Regions from separate parts of the Paenibacillus sp. S33 genome, predicted to be linked through region 2. Evidence: predicted binding sites of a transcription regulator. Region 2 holds the regulator's gene; the other holds the start of a gene.

Region 1 (8,133 bases), on a different contig from region 2:
AATTGCTGACCGCTCTTATAGCGGTAAGTCGTGCAGGGGACGGTGGCTGCCGTTCCCTTTTTCTATTCTTATGTTATCATATTCATTTTATTCAGGCAATGGAATTACCTCTGTTGACAATAGTCATAATAGCTATAGAAATATTAAAACCCCGGATTGCTCCGGGGCTGTTTTTATTCGAGACCAAATTGTGCTTTTGCTTGTAGTTTGTTGCCTTGGAATGTGAAAACGGCATTTGCACCAGGTCCGACTTCACCTTTATACGAATACATTACAGTATAAAATTCGTCTCCTTTTTCACCAACCTCTGAAAGAGCCTCACCGGGACCACCGATAATTTTCGCAACTTCCTCATAAGTCATTCCATTTTTAATCTTGTTATATTTAGCTTTGGTAATGGTTCCGAGGTTTGGCGATTCTGCTACTGTCCGACCCTCTATTTTTCCGTTGTATAGTTTCCAATTGGCTTCTCCCTTAGCACCACGGGAACCAAGTTCACCCTTAAAGGTAACTATATCCCCCGGATTAAGACCATTCAATTCTGAACGATCTGAAACTTTTACAACAATAACATCCCCGAGTTTTTTCTTTTCAGCGCTAATATCTGACCATGATTCACCGTTGTAATCTGCTGGTTTACCATAGACATAAAGGCTGCTTGATCCAGCTTCAATAACAACACCTGACCATGAAACAACTTGATTTCTTACACTGTCGAATGCTTCCCCTTGCTTGGATACTGGCAATGCAAAGAGAGCAGATGAAAACTTATCAAAAGGAAGCGATGTGTCAATCAATGTTTTTTTAGCATCAGTCTGTTCCTTTTGAACTGGTTCAGTAGTAACTTCGTTCTCTTTAACAGGCGTGGTAGCTACCGGTTTGGAATTAGTTTCGGTTGGTTTCTGAGTGTCAGCGACTGATATTCCAATAATAAATACTAGGAAAGCAAGTAAACCAAAGAGAAACATTTTCTTAGTCTTGCCGTTCTTTTTTATTAAAGCTATAGCCCACAAAACAAAAAACACAAAAAAAGCCAGCAAAGCAATCACAGCAATTGCAGTCATTACATAACCCCTATCTATTGGTAATATTATAGTAAAATTAGTATATATGACCTAGGAATAATTTTCTAGCACAAAAGTCTTAGAAGTAGAAAACAAAAGCTCTTGTAAGGAACATACGTTCGGGATATAATTTGAACATATTACATCAGGAGGCTACATACATGGGAAAGAAACTTGAGGGCAATGGATTATGGGAAAGCAGTCGGATAATCATTCCTGAACATAAGGAAGCATACCTAAAGCTTATGAAAGATCGCCAACGGCGTGGTAAGCCTGAACTTGATGATCAAGAAGTGCAGCTAATTGAGCAGGTGCTCATAGTCTCTTACAACACACGTCAGCCTATATCGATAGTGGTTTTTAGTCCGTTCGATGACGAAGAACTCACAGGTGTAATCACGTCTATAAATACTGCTCGCAGGGAAGTAAAACTGTTTCGTGGCGAGGATGATTTTAGTTGGATCAAGTTGGAGGATATCATTTCAGCAAGTAAACTAGCAGATAAATCTAGAGAATAACAAAATATTCGTGCGATTTTTGTAATAAAATTATATATATTGGAAAATGTTCATGGTATATTTATCCTAGAACTAAATACCTAGGGGGATATCATGAGAAGTAATGGAAAGGGAAAGATCATAGGAATTATCTTTGCATTAATTGTAGTTGTTGCGATTATTAAATATTTAGGATTACTGATTATCGCAGGGGGACTTGGTTATTGGGGGTATAAAAAATATCAGAATGCTAAGAGAGAAAATCGGAAGAGTAAACTAGCAATAGTTTTATTTTCACTTGCCGGGATTTTCTTTTTAGCGTTCATCGGGAATCTAACGAATGTTAAGCAGCAGGATTTAGCGAATAAAGCACCAGCTGTTCCAGCTAAAGTAGAACAAACTTCTGCGGTACCTACTACAACTAAATCTGAGCAAACTTCAAACATTGTTTCTACCTCAGCATCTAACGAAAAGGCGGATTCTGAACAACCAAAACGTATTCCTATAACTTTAATAGCGGGAACGGATGGAGATACTTTTAAAGCATCAGTTCAAGGGAAAGAGGAGAAAATTCGATTACTCTTAGTAGATACACCAGAAAGCGTTAAACAGGGTACACCAGTTCAACCGTTCGCAAAAGAAGCCTTTGCTTTTACATTGAAGCAATTAAAGCAAGGTAACCTTTCCCTAGAGCTTGATGTTTCAGAACGAGATAAGTATGGTCGTCTACTTGGCTATGTGTGGGTAGGAGATAAGATGCTGAATGAAATGTTGATCGAGAAAGGATACGCTCGGGTAGCCTACATAAACCCTCCAAACGTTAAATATGTTGATCAATTCAAGAACATTCAAACCACCGCTCAAAAAAATGGGACAGGTATCTGGAGTATTGAAAACTATGCGCAAGAAGATGGATTCAATCAGAAGGTAGTTCAAAAGGCAGTTCAAAAGGCAGTTCAAAAGGCAACTGCAAAGACTGAATCTAAAAGTAATGATTCAAGTGTAAAAGAATCTAAGCCTAAAGTAGTTACTCCTAAAAAGGAAGTCGTCCAAACTTATTCTGAACCAAGAGAATCATCAAGGAATGTATACTATAAAAACTGCTCTGCGGTTCGTGCTGCTGGTGCCGATCCAATTTATGAAGGTGAACCAGGTTACAGTAGAAAGCTGGATCGTGATGGTGACGGAGTGGGATGTGAAAGATAAGAATTTTAGTTAATGGAGAGTGTTATATGTCAAGAATACAACAAGCTATAAACTTTGTTATCCGCGAAGTGGAGGCGCCTGCTCTAGATCATCCTGAACTTGAAAAAGAGTTTAAAAACAAAGTTATACGTTCTAGAACTGTCGTTCGAAATATGAAACGAGTGGGCGATCTTAAAAGATATCTTCAACGTTTTGAAATTGTACAACCTTCAAATTCACCAGGGACAGCGCTATACGAACGGTTTAAAAACCTTGGCTTAGAAACGTACGAAGATTTATATCCTCGTTTTTGTGAAGAGTTTAAGGATGAATTAGATGATGTTACCGTTCTTAACGATTTCGTGATCGGGGCTGACTATACTTCATGGGATATATCCATACTTGCTCGTACTTATGATCCACAGTCAGGTATTTATCTTATTGGTAATAATGATAGATTACAGGCTATCTTCATAAAATCAACTTTCTCAGATGGAAAGTATCCGAATGAATGGATTGTAGAGAATGAAAAGATAAAATATTATTTCTACAGCTTAAGAGGCAATTTCGATCCAAATTACAAATATAATGCTTCAATAATTAACTCCGCTCAAAACAAGACACCGATATATTTGTTTACCAAAGATGGAACTGTTCTTAATTTGAATGGTTTATATGAGTTTGAATCGCATCATTACAACTCTGAAGATGGTTCAAGATGGTTTATCCTGAATAAGTTAAATTCCTTGAATATACAGAGATCTGTAACTACAAAAGAATATTTACAAGAAGTTGATAAGCAAGTTAAGAAAGCCAAAAGATCCACTGATCAGGATCGTAAAGCTAGGTTAAATAATGCTCCTAAAAAACCCGAAAGTGTACCTGTTATCACAACAGCATATAAAAGAAATCCGGATGTAATTGTTGAAGTTTTAAAGCGGGCTAATGGTATTTGTGAAATATGCTACCAACCTGCGCCATTTCTTAGAGCGAGTGATTTATCTCCATATTTAGAAGTACATCATAAAATCCCGTTGGCAGACGGAGGAGACGATACAGTCGAGAATGCAGTTGCTGTTTGCCCCAACTGTCACAGAGAAGAACACTTTGGTGTACAAGCAAAAATTGTTACTGCTGCTCTTATAGTAGATAGAGGAAAGATACTCATCGCTAAGCGAGGAAAAGGTATGAAGCTTGAGGGGAAATGGGAGTTCCCTGGTGGAAAGCTTGAAGCTGGAGAAAGCTTAGAAGAGTGTTTAAAAAGAGAAATTTATGAGGAATTAGGAATGCATATTGATGTTCTTCATCATTATGATGATAGCATCTATAAATACTCTGATGGTGTGATTAGACTAATGGCGTACTGGGCCAAGTGGAATAGCGGCGAAATTAAGGTAAAGGAACATAGTGAGGTTAAATGGATCAATTTTTCCGATTTGAGTTTGTATGAATTTTCTCCAGCTGATGTTCCCTTTATAAACTCATTGCAAAAGATACATTTATTATTCTAAAGAAACGGATTTCATTCATTAAAAAAATCCATAAATATAAAAAAATTATCAACATATATTCAAAATGAGTATGATTATTTTCTTAAAAAGCTACCCTGGGGATAACAGGTTTATCCCCAAGAGTCCACATCGATGGGGAGGTTTGGCGCCTAGATGTCGGCTCATCGTATCCTGGGGCTGAAGTAGGTCCCTCTGCCAGGAACACCGCTGGGTAGCTATGTACGGAAGGGATAAGCACTGAGAGCATCTAAGCGTAAAGCCCCCCTCTAGATGAGATTTCCCAATACGTAAGCCATCTTGAAGACGACGAGGTAGATAGGTTGGGAGTGGAATGCAGTAATGCATGGAGCTGACCAATACGAATCGGTCGGTTTTTTTCTAAGATAAGGCGTAATGAAGTTTCGGATCCAGTTTTCAGGGGGGAATTCCTTGAAGATAGAATTTGCAAAGCAGATTCATGTTTGGTGGTGATAGCGGAGGGGTTCCATAAGTACCCAACTCGAACACGATCGTTAAGCCCTCCAGTGCCAATGGTACTTAGACCGTAGGGTTCTGGGAGAGTAGGACGCCGCCAAGCATGAAAAAAGAGCACAACCTTAAAGACATCATTAGAAATTAATAGTAGATACTAGAGGGGATCATGATATAATTGAGGAAACAAAGTAACCGGTGGGAATGACATGGCGAAGCTGCCCTGAGAGGGGGTGACGCTGTGTCACTTGACTTGATCGTGAAGATTCTGGACGTTATGTTGAAGCTGGTCGGTATATTTGCTGGCCTAAAGACGTTGTTACGCGGACAGAAGAAGTCACGTAAAGCTAAGAAAAACCACCGGCGATAGGTTGGGCCCTGTATCCGGTGGTTTTTCAATTAACTAATTGGGATTCGCCGTGGTCGCCCACTGGCCTTTGTTTAGTCACGATGTCTCACCATCGTGGCTTTTTTTAATATACTCTATTTATGTATTTATTATACCACATAAGGGACATTTTATAACCAAACAAGTAAATTATTTTTTACAGATTTTTTAAGATACAGGCATATTCCGAACTTTAATGTGAAACTTAAGATCAAGTAATTGAAAAGGTTGATGCATCATTAGTATGGTAAAATGACAGTCCAACTATTGAATTAGAGTTTATTTATATTGTATAAATCTTTTTATTATAAGGAAATTTGATTATCTTCTTCGCTCAATATAACGTTGCGATAAAGAGAAGGCCCTACTTAGCTGTGGCATTATGAATTGAATCTTTTGGAGACTTTTATTTGTATTCCTATTGAACACTCATAGAGTCTCCTTTTTTTCGTTCACATAAGCAGAGTGAGGCACTTTAAAGCCTGTACAATTTATAGGGTTCAATAGAAATGGTGACTTATCCTGGGAAATCTCATAGGGTCCACGGGAGTAGAAGAACTAAGTAATTGCTAACCAATTGTGGAGACAAGTCCCTATATGAGGAAGATGAATCCATTCGGCAATCTATTATTACACAGATCCGAAGTAGCTGAAATCAATGAGGATGTTGAGTATGCTCTTAGTAGCATATTGGAAGACATTGAATACGTTTTAGGAGGAAATTTTTAATGGAACAATACTCGATTCTGTTATCTAACCTGCTAGAGTCTATGGAGAACATTTCTAACGCCATAGATGGGGATGATACAAACTAATTCAATGACATTTTTGCAGGTTTTGATCTATTGAAATGTCATTGGATGAATAAAAAATTAATTTCAAAGGTAAGCTTGAAAAATATCAAAGATGTACAACCCAACCCAAAAACGCAAAATCAACCTATTTTTCAATTTATAAAATGGGAAACAAAACGTTTCAAGGATTTACGCTAGGCAAGCATAGGGAGGACGGATGGGAAAAGCCATACTTCACCAAACAGCAAGCTTTAAGAGCTGTAACCGCAGTATCTGATTTCTTCGATTCTCCTGAGGGTTATTGCTCTGAAAAAGACGCATTTATACTCTCAGAGGATATGGAAGAATACGCTGCAACCTACATCTATATTAACGGAGGCAGACAAAGGTATACCCCATTGGGGGAGGGGAAGAGCCCGAAAAAAACTATATGGATATCAATTGTTCAGACGAGTACGCTTATATTTACGCATCAAATGGAAGGGATATGTTAATAGATGAACTGGCGAATCATTGCCCATGGTTTCCCATTACGTATGATCATGCGGAGATCACAAAAGAAGAATATTATGATATTATGAAATTACATGAAAGTGGTTTGGGTAGCTTAGACGCTTATGTTGATCAGTATTAAATAGAGTTTCAAAAGAGGCGTAATTATTTGAATACTAGTTAAATGATAATTGTTAAGCACTGATTAGAAAGTAGAACTTTTTTGCTATATTTTTATGAGTTACCATCAGCATAATGCATAACAAAAAACACGGCATACAAATGTCGTGTTTTTTGCATTAAATATTTATAAATAAGCGAGTCTCTCAACATATTATTTAATAGAGAACCTAAGAGCTCATTGGGCACAGTCTTCTTTAAAACAAACAGAGTACGCTGAGATGCTTGATTTATCCAACCAAGAATATCTTGTTTCGCTAAAAAGAAGTTGAAATAAATGAGCTATGTTTTTTACATAACCTAATAATTTGTTTTTATGCAGATCAGATTCATAAATAAATGCCTAAATGTACGTCTATATGACGGCCAAGATGCTTGAGTTATTAGATTTACGAGTACATGAGTCTGTGAGTCTGTTTGTCCGTTTAGATCGTTCTATTGTTTCATTCTCGTCTTTAAGCCATAATCCGTCTTTGAAATAAACGACATCTCCTTCTTTCACCCCTGTTACACTGCTAATTGGGAACATCTTGTGTCTTTCTTTTGATCTCCCAATGACCGCTTATACCATTCCTTAAACCGATCGTTTATCCCTTTCATTTTTTAAAACCAAATTTATTAAAGCATAAATGAAGTTTTAAATTGCTTGTGTATGCCGTCTTTATCAACGACTAATCGATATCCACCATAAAACCTTTTGATGTACGAGATTGGTTGGCCGCTGCCGTCCGTCACGGAGGAAGTGTAAGTCACCTTATCGTTAGAGACAGGCTTTGGGTTATCAATTATCTGCTTTGGCTGTCATCTCTTGTACCCCCAGAAGAGCCAGGAGAGGGGGCACTCAGCGGGAGTAGCGGCTCCCGTGAGGACTTCTGGAGTCACTTTGCCAGTTGACCAAGGATGCATGTTGAGTTTTACAATTTCAACGTCCGAAAGGCCGATGATCCTGACGACAGTATCGGTTCTGAATACATTAAACCCAACCCAAACATCTTCAAACGATCCAGGACAGTTCTAACGGGTGTCAATGGTTATTATCCTTCCAGACCCTGTATAAACAGGTTGGAGGGAGGTAAGATCTTAAGGAACTCGGTCGAGATTGATTAACCGGAGTCATTTTATGTCAAAAAAACCAAAAAAAATAATATATATTCTCTTTTTGCTGTGTAAATAAGTCAAGAAGGATTTTTAATTCAAGGCTATTGTGATGAAAACAGTTAAGCATTTTAAATTAGCAGGTTGGGTTCATGTTCTGATCGTGAGGTACTAGACGCTTTTTTAATAAGTGTTGCATAAATGAATTTATTTTTTTATTTGACATTATATTGAATACATTTACACAAGATGGTATGTTTTTTTTACATTGATAATGATGAGGATAATAAGGAAGAAGTAGCAACTTAAGAAATGACAAAAATTAATAGTTTCCAACTTCCGTGATACCTTTAATTAACCTAATTATGGATATTACAAGATATTAGAGAGGATGTAATAAGCCTATCACACGGACGATTTGACTAAACACGGAATGAATTTTTAAAAATGTCACAA
Region 2 (8,133 bases):
TGACCATTCCAAAGATTAGAGCGCTCATGAAGGCCAAGAACAGAAACCGGGAATTCGAAATCATTCTCCACGGTGGTAAGGTGGAAAATAAAAAGCCGAAGAAGGTCAAGTCGCTATCTGATCTTGGTTTCTTCGCAAAGTAAATTAAGAAGCATCCGCAAACATGAAGTGCCCCTGCAAAGTAAACAGCTATTTCCTTGTCTTTGTTTGTTGTATTTCATATTTATGTGTCGAATATTCTTATTTTTAATGAATCACGGAATGGTATGAATATTTATAGAAGGATTTTTTTGCGATTTAGCCAGAATAGCCCTAGCTTATTCGAGGTGATCAGCATGAACCACGCATATAAAATGTTAAAGTCGAATATCGAATTATTTGCAGCTGCGTTAAGCCAGGTAAGAGTATATGTATTTCAGCCATTGGAAGAGGATTTAATATCGGTTATAGACTATTGTGGTACTCAGGAGAAGTTTTCTCCTGAGTCGATTAAGTTAAACGGAAGCTATTTTAGTTTAGATTTAGAGTAGACACGAAAAAGGACACATAATGAAATGTGTATTTTTCATGTCAGACAAAGCTCCCCTAACTTTGACAGTCATTAAGCTGTATGTTTATTGACGAAGATTAAAAGAAGGAGAGGAGTTATTGCTCCGTTGTCAGCTTCTGCAGATGCAGCAACTGTAACACTTGACACTTACAAAAATTTTTCAAATCAAGAAATAGTTTTATCACAATCAGTAATATTTAAAGATGACACGGCATATACAGATGTATCTGTTACAGTGAAAAGAGTGAAATTTTCAATTAATGGTTTGGAAAATCCTTTTAATGCTAATTATTATAATCGGTTGGTCTGGACAAGTGACGAAAATACACCGAGTATAGAAAATACGTTATCAGTAAAAATTGCCCCAAAAACAGGGAGTCTTTACGGTTCCAGTAGTTATGAGAACCTTTCTCTGATAAAACAAAAGATCAACTCCGATTCAAAAGTATATGGATGGATTCAATTAGAATCAAAAGAGTGGACTAAAGCAGGATCAGCTAAAAGCTCTGTTACCTTAATTGGTCTGCAGAGCCTTTAACTGTTCACGGCTTTTAGAATATATCCAGGTATTCTTTCTGGAATTTGATGAAATCTTGCACACTGTCGTGATAGGTAAATCTACCGCCATTTTTATCAATAATCCAGTTGATCTTCTCGTCATTTAACAAGATTCCATACATGCAGTGATGAAGCAGTTCAATTTGCTTTTCATCCCTAATTCGGATCAAATGTTTTTCTTCTTCGACAATGAGGTACCATTTCGTTTCTGTTTCATCTACATCTACATCTACGTCTACATCCGCATCTACATACAGTATTGATACCGACAAGGGGAATGGCCAGTCAAACCAATGTCCTCGTTTGTCTTCTCTATAACCTTCAAATGCCATGGTTATTTCCCCCTACTTGGATAATTTCCTGATTAGTTTAAATGTATCTAACGTGCTGCGATTGTACGCTTAATTGGAAACTGTTTTACGGAAGTGGCAGCTATCCTCAGCCTTTGGCATCTTGGCATCAATCTGGTGAATGACCTGCTGTTTGAGGCTGGTACTAGCTGGGATACGTCTGTTTAGACTGGGTTAACGGAGTTGTGAACTCCGGATTTTATTGTAAATTTCTCATTTGCTCAAGTTTTTAAAGACAATGCTGGTTCAAGGAAACATTTGCGGCAGCCCTTTTTGGCATTGGACGACACAGGCTTTTAGGAATACACACATTAAGTTTACTGCTAGTTCTTGTCTTATCCTACTGGCTCAGGAATATCGCCCCCATATTCTTTCCATGGCTTCACGTACACCATCGTAAACTTCTGAAAAAGTTCAGTGTCGCTTGGGCAACCGTCTAATCCGCTATTGTTGCGCAATAGTTGTATCCTCTTTTATCGTTCATTGTTCTGATCTGTATAGTATACGGAAAACGACAGGTAACAAAGAAGTTGAGCGCTTTGTTACCCGATATCAAAACGCTACTACCAATACTCTACAGTTATTCTACTGAGCAATGACGTGGGCCCAACATGAAGGAACTGGAGTTGAAAACAGGTAGCAGTGTAGTGGACATAAAGGCGCGTCTGCTGGTTTTGGAAGAGGGGGACAACAAGAGCGATATACGCTCTATATTGTAATCATAGAGGGCTGGAATGGTGACCCAAAGATCATTACATTTTCTCATATGGAAATACGCGCTGTATTAAACCTCCAATGATATGGAGCTTATTTTTTGTACTCGGAATATAATTTGCGCATAACACATCAGGAGGCTGCACTCATGTCTTGAATGTATCTTATTTATGGAGTGGTTTGTTTTTTATATTTAAAACAAATGGATGGAAAAGATCGGATATATATTGCTACATCGTTACTTACTTCATTAACTTTAAAGGGGATCTGAAAAAACTTTAAAATTGTAATTCATGGATTGTTGCATTCGTATATATAATTACATCTTTTCCCATTCTAGATAAGGTGGTAGAATGAAAAAAATAGGTATGGGAGGCGTTTTATTTGAAGTGTGATAAATATAATTGGGGACAATTTAAAGAGGGAGCGTATCATTGACCCTATAAACTACGTTAACCCTCATTTCTGGAGGGTCAAAAGTGAAAACCCCTTATTCACAGTCTGTTTTACGCCATAACCAAATTTTAATGTGGCTTTGTGTTCTTTCGTTTTTTAGTGTGTTAAATGAAATGGTTCTTAATATCTCTTTACCTGATATTGCTGATGAATTCAATAAAACACCAGCCGTTACAAATTGGGTAAATACTGCCTTTATGCTAAGTTTTTCTATAGGAACCGCTGTATACGGAAAGCTATCTGATCAGCTAGGTATTAAAAGGTTGCTTCTGTTTGGAATCATAGTGAATTGCATAGGATCATTAATTGGATTTATGGGACATACTTTTTATCCAACACTTATCTTGGGGCGATTTATACAAGGGATTGGTGCAGCTGCATTTCCTTCACTTGTGATGGTCGTAGTTGCTCGCTATATCCCAAAAGAAAACAGGGGCAAGGCATATGGCCTCATCGGGTCTATCGTAGCAATGGGTGAAGGGATAGGACCGGCTATTGGTGGGATGATTGCTCATTATATTCATTGGTCTCATTTACTGCTTCTTCCTGTTCTAACGTTTGTCACTGTTCCCTTTCTGATAAAATTATTGAAAAAGGAAGTCATATCAAAGGGTTCACTTGACATTGCAGGAATCGTGCTTATATCTCTAGGCATTGTAATGTTTATGTTGTATACAACGTCTTACAGAATTTCTTTTCTGGTGATAAGTATTCTTTTTTTCTTGATCTTTTTAAAGCATATCAGACAAGTAACCAATCCTTTTGTTGATCCTTCATTGGGGAAAAATACTGCATTTATGATAGGAATCCTTTGTGGCGGACTTATGTTTGGTACCGTAGCTGGATTTGTTTCTATGGTCCCTTATATGATGAAAGACGTTCATCACTTAAGTACCGCAATGATTGGCAGTGGAATTATTTTTCCTGGAACGATGAGTGTTATTTTCTTTGGTTTCCTTGGAGGAGCACTTGTTGATAAGAAAGGTTCCTTACATGTGCTAGCAGTCGGCGTTGCATTTCTTGCCGTCAGCTTTTTGATAGCTGCTTTCTTTATTGAAATGACACCTTGGCTGATGTCTATTATTATAGTCTTTGTTTTCGGTGGTCTTTCTTTTATTAAAACAGTAATATCCACTATTGTTTCAAGTAGTTTAAGACAAGAAGAAGCTGGCGCAGGAATGAGCTTGCTTAATTTTATAAGCTTTTTATCAGAAGGAACAGGGATTTCAGTTGTAGGAGGCTTATTATCAATACGTTTTATTCATCAAAAATTTATACCAATCATTAATTTTCCATCTGCTTATTTATATAGCAATATGTTATTGATTTTTACAGTGGTCATTATAATTAGCGGGATTTTAACTGTTATTGTATATAGACGTTCAGTTTCAGATTCCTGATAAGAGCAGAAAAGGATTACATGCTGAAAATGATCGCATCCTCACGTTTGAAGTAAGTGGATACTCTAAATAAATCAAAAGCTCTGCTAATCTTAATTGGTTGGCAGAGCTTTGTTTGCTGATCAGTTTGATTTTACGAGAGGTGGGAAATGTAGCAACGCAAAGTGTGCGTACAAGATGGTATTATTTCAAATTCAGCCTTGTTACAGAAGGATAGGCTAATTTGAATGCTTAAACTTATAATACCAAAAAATCGCTTTTTCATGGGCTGTGGAAAAGTTAGAATATAGCATAGTATCAACTCCGCCGATTACAAAGTTATTTTTAGCATAGAATCGACAAGCTAAAACATTCACATCCTGTGTTTCAAGCATAAGACCAACAAGGTTATTCTGCTTAGCCCACTCGGTTGCTTTACTCAATAAGGCTACTCCGATTCCCTTGTGTCTCCAGTCTTTAGCGACGGCAATATCCTCAATTAGAGCATAGCGATTCCAATTAGTACAAAGTTTAATTTGCCCAACACAGTCGTTCTCATCATAATATAAAAAAATAGATTTTCCTTGTTCATCAATATAACTGATGTCAACGTCATCATCCTCATACTGTTTAAAATATGGTTCGGGGAAACTTTCTTCTATATATGTCCAATTATCGTTCTCGTATTTAGGTATAATCCTTCCTGACACAATAAAGCCGTTATTCTCATTTGACTTCTTAAAATCTCCCATATTCGAAAGTGACATTTTAATTATCATGGCTTGTCTCCTCCTGGTTTAATTTCTCTATGCACACTATTCTAAAAGAGAACCACCTTTTCCTGTCTGTTAGATTTATAAAAAGAGCAAAATTGTAGCGACTGTTCAACTATGTGTGATATTCTACGATCTCGTCCCCTTGCTTCAACGATTCATAGCAGTAGTTAGGTGTACCGTTTAACACAAAAAAAGCAGGAAGAATCCTTCCTGCTTTTGCTTGAAAACGATTATTAACGTCTGCGTTGTCTATCATTCACGCTAAACAGATTAACAGCCAGTGCGTTACCTCTTGCACGCGCAACGGCTCTTTGATTCGAACGGATGTTTGATCTTCTTCTTCTCAAATCACGTCTGCAATGTCTTCTGCTCATATGATCACCTCCCTTCAAGGAAATGAAGGTACGGATGAATCTTAGTGGTGTTTATGCTTACGCTTGGAAATTTTGATATTCAAGGCATTGGTTGCTAGTGCATTTCCGCTTCCTGTTTTAGCAGCTGCGGCTTGAAAGACTTTAACGACCAGATATCTGTTTTTCCCGATGCGATGCTTATACGTTTTAACTCTATTTCTGATCATCTGCATATCTCCTTTGCTTAGGTCTGCTATATACTATGTCAATTGTGATAGTAATGTATCAGCATAAATCTATTAAAAGCAAAAAGAAGCTGGTACCTATATTACTAATGGTTAACAAAAAAACTCATGCGAACCTGTCTTCGCCATTTCAACTTTACATTGCAGGAGAATGTTACAGGCAGGTCGGCATGAGTCTAATAGTGTAGATAAATAATATGCAGTTTAGTATGAAAATTATTTACTATTAAGAGTGTTAAGTTTTTTCTCGTAGTACGCCTCTTGAGCAAGAATATGATTCAGTTGTTCAGAGAGCTGTTTATATTCTTGGCTGTCTTCTGGGTAATTGTTTCTTTCGGAAATTACAGCTTCGAGTTGCTTTTCTAAGTACCTGAAATGGATAAGTATTTGTATGTACTGAATACGATCGTAGGTTGTTATGTGTGATTTCTCTTCTGCATACAAATGATCCATTGTTGGTACTACACAGCTTATGGCGATAAATATCACAACGAACGCTGAAATTATAATTTTTTTCATTTAATTCCTCCTACAGAGCTATGAGTAATTAATATACCATATTTATCTAAAACAAAGAAAGATCTATTAGTTTTGCCCATAACAGTATAGCTGCTCAAGATCAGTGGGTGATTATTTGAGATGAGGAGGCTGATTTTATAGTAGAAACAATAGGAATAGATTGCTGAAATGAAAAAATAGTTGTGAGATACATAATAACAATACAAAACCGGCTTGCCCTAGGCAGCCGGTTTTGTATTAGTGGTTAGAATAACGGGGAAGAAAGAACGAGAAATCAGTGGAAGTCCCGGAAGAGTCCTACAACCTTGCCCAAAATGCTGACGTGTGTCAGGCGAAGCGGTTCAAAGGCTGGGTTTTCAGGTTGAAGCCGGATATGATCTTTTTCTTTGTAGAAGGTTTTAACTGTAGCTTCGTCTTCATCTGTCATAGCTACAACAATATCGCCATTATCAGCGGTCTGCTGCTGACGTACGATTACATAGTCTCCGTTAGCAATCCCAGCCTCAATCATGCTTTCGCCTACAACAGATAACATGAATATTTTATCCTCACCAACAAAGTGTTGGGGAAGAGGAAAGTAATCTTCAATATTTTCTGTCGCCGTAATAGGAAGGCCAGCAGTTACTTTGCCGACGACGGGGACACGACTAATGGAGTAATTAATCAAGTTGCTGTTATCCGATTCGTCTTGACCGAGTAACTCAATAGCCCGTGGTTTTGTAGGATCGCGTCGAATGAGTCCTTTTTTCTCTAAACGATCCAAATGACCGTGAACCGTAGAACTGGAGGCCAATCCGACAGCCTCGCCTATTTCGCGTACAGAAGGGGGGTATCCCTTTAGACGCACTTCATTGCGGATAAATTCAAGAATGGCCTGCTGGCGGCTCGAAATCTTAGACATACCGTATCAACCCCATTTAGTAACGTTTGGGAAAATTATAGCATAGAACCTCCGTTCGTACAAACATAAGTTCTAAATAATCCCTAAAAATAATCGCGAACCTTTGTTCTCTTTTCTATTGAACAAAACAAATGTTCGTGTTATATTGTGAAAACATAAGAACAAACGTTTGGAGGTCGCAGCCAATGATGAAATATAGCACTTATCAAAGTATTTTTCCGATGAATTCAGAAAATTTGCAGGAGACCCGAAAAGAGGGTAGAGCGCATTTTATGCAAATTATTACTAATAGTCTTTTACTTAAGCTTCTTATTTTAGTGATTGTTGCTTGGATTGCAGGGGCAGGTGTACTTACGGTTTTCGCGGCACCCTCAGCTTCCAAGGGAGAAGTGACTAAACTGACCGTACAACCTGGAGATACGTTGTGGGAGATTGCCGCAAATCATAAACCGGAACGAATGGATACACGGGTATATATAGAAGGAATTGTTCGGATTAACGGTTTAGAGGATCGGGGAGTACAGGCAGGTCAGGTACTCAAGCTTCCTAACTTCTGACCTATAGACTATTAGAGCTTGTCAGGGAGCGTAATGCGGGAGCCTTGACAAGCTCTTTTCTACATGTCAAAGTGTATTATATCTTTGCTTTTATGGAGGGGACACAATTTGGATATAGACAGCTTGGTACAGCGCATCAATGAATTAGCGCGCAAAGCAAAATCCGAGGGTTTGACGGAAGAGGAAGCCACAGAGCGCGCCAATCTTCGGGAAATTTATTTAGGTAACATTCGCCGTAATTTTCGGCAGCAGCTTGAAACGATTGAATTTGTGGACGATGATACATCGAAGGGAAATGACGGGCTGAAGCATTAATGTTGTTAAAGCGCCCAAGCCTGCAATTTGCCTTTTGTTTTAGGTACCGTTCTCGGTATCTATATAGATCAGCTTTGAGGCAATTGTTTTATTGTAATATATCTGGGAAGGAATTGAGAGATGGCCCGATCATTTGAAAGAAAAGTACGCAAAAACACAGCGCATTTAAATAAATCGCGCAAAAAGCAAGGCATTCAAACCATTAACGGCGCAGGTTCTGCAATGGATATTTTCCGTGGTCGTAACATTACTGTGCCAATTATGCTGGCTGGTCTTTCTGTATTGTACATGCTTATGAGTTACTTTTTGACTAAAACTGGTATGCGAGGGATGGATTGGCTTGTATTCGGCCTATACTTGATGCTGGCTGTTATCTTTTTCATCCGTCGTCCTTATTTGAAAGTGGGAAAGGATACTATCTATATGCTGAAAGGTGGTAGAGAACGTCCAATGACGGCAG

Evidence for each region. The regulator LexA, encoded in region 2, represses DNA repair genes until DNA is damaged. The targets are predictions, from matches to a motif close to CGAACATATGTTCG.
Region 1: the regulator LexA is predicted to act here: its motif matches at 1,173-1,186, upstream of ACWGXJ_RS25685 (YolD-like family protein).

Annotation. Positions count from the first base shown of each region.
Region 1 covers NZ_JBSIEZ010000002.1:135,530-143,662, reverse strand. Annotated here, with positions in the region: gene ACWGXJ_RS25690 (hypothetical protein) at 174-1,064, opposite strand; gene ACWGXJ_RS25685 (YolD-like family protein) at 1,226-1,582, shown strand; gene ACWGXJ_RS25680 (thermonuclease family protein) at 1,676-2,767, shown strand; gene ACWGXJ_RS25675 (NUDIX domain-containing protein) at 2,794-4,257, shown strand; rRNA gene rrf (5S ribosomal RNA) at 4,718-4,834, shown strand; gene ACWGXJ_RS25665 (hypothetical protein) at 4,970-5,098, shown strand.
Region 2 covers NZ_JBSIEZ010000001.1:3,003,655-3,011,787, reverse strand. Annotated here, with positions in the region: gene ACWGXJ_RS13775 (hypothetical protein) at 657-1,088, shown strand; gene ACWGXJ_RS13770 (hypothetical protein) at 1,102-1,440, opposite strand; gene ACWGXJ_RS13765 (hypothetical protein) at 1,794-1,916, opposite strand; gene tet (Tet(L)/Tet(K)/Tet(45) family tetracycline efflux MFS transporter) at 2,652-4,028, shown strand; gene ACWGXJ_RS13755 (GNAT family N-acetyltransferase) at 4,247-4,786, opposite strand; gene ACWGXJ_RS13750 (hypothetical protein) at 5,017-5,157, opposite strand; gene ACWGXJ_RS13745 (hypothetical protein) at 5,199-5,363, opposite strand; gene ACWGXJ_RS13740 (hypothetical protein) at 5,598-5,900, opposite strand; gene lexA (transcriptional repressor LexA) at 6,175-6,801, opposite strand; gene ACWGXJ_RS13730 (LysM peptidoglycan-binding domain-containing protein) at 6,990-7,358, shown strand; gene ACWGXJ_RS13725 (DUF896 domain-containing protein) at 7,467-7,673, shown strand; gene ACWGXJ_RS13720 (hypothetical protein) at 7,794-8,133, shown strand, end outside.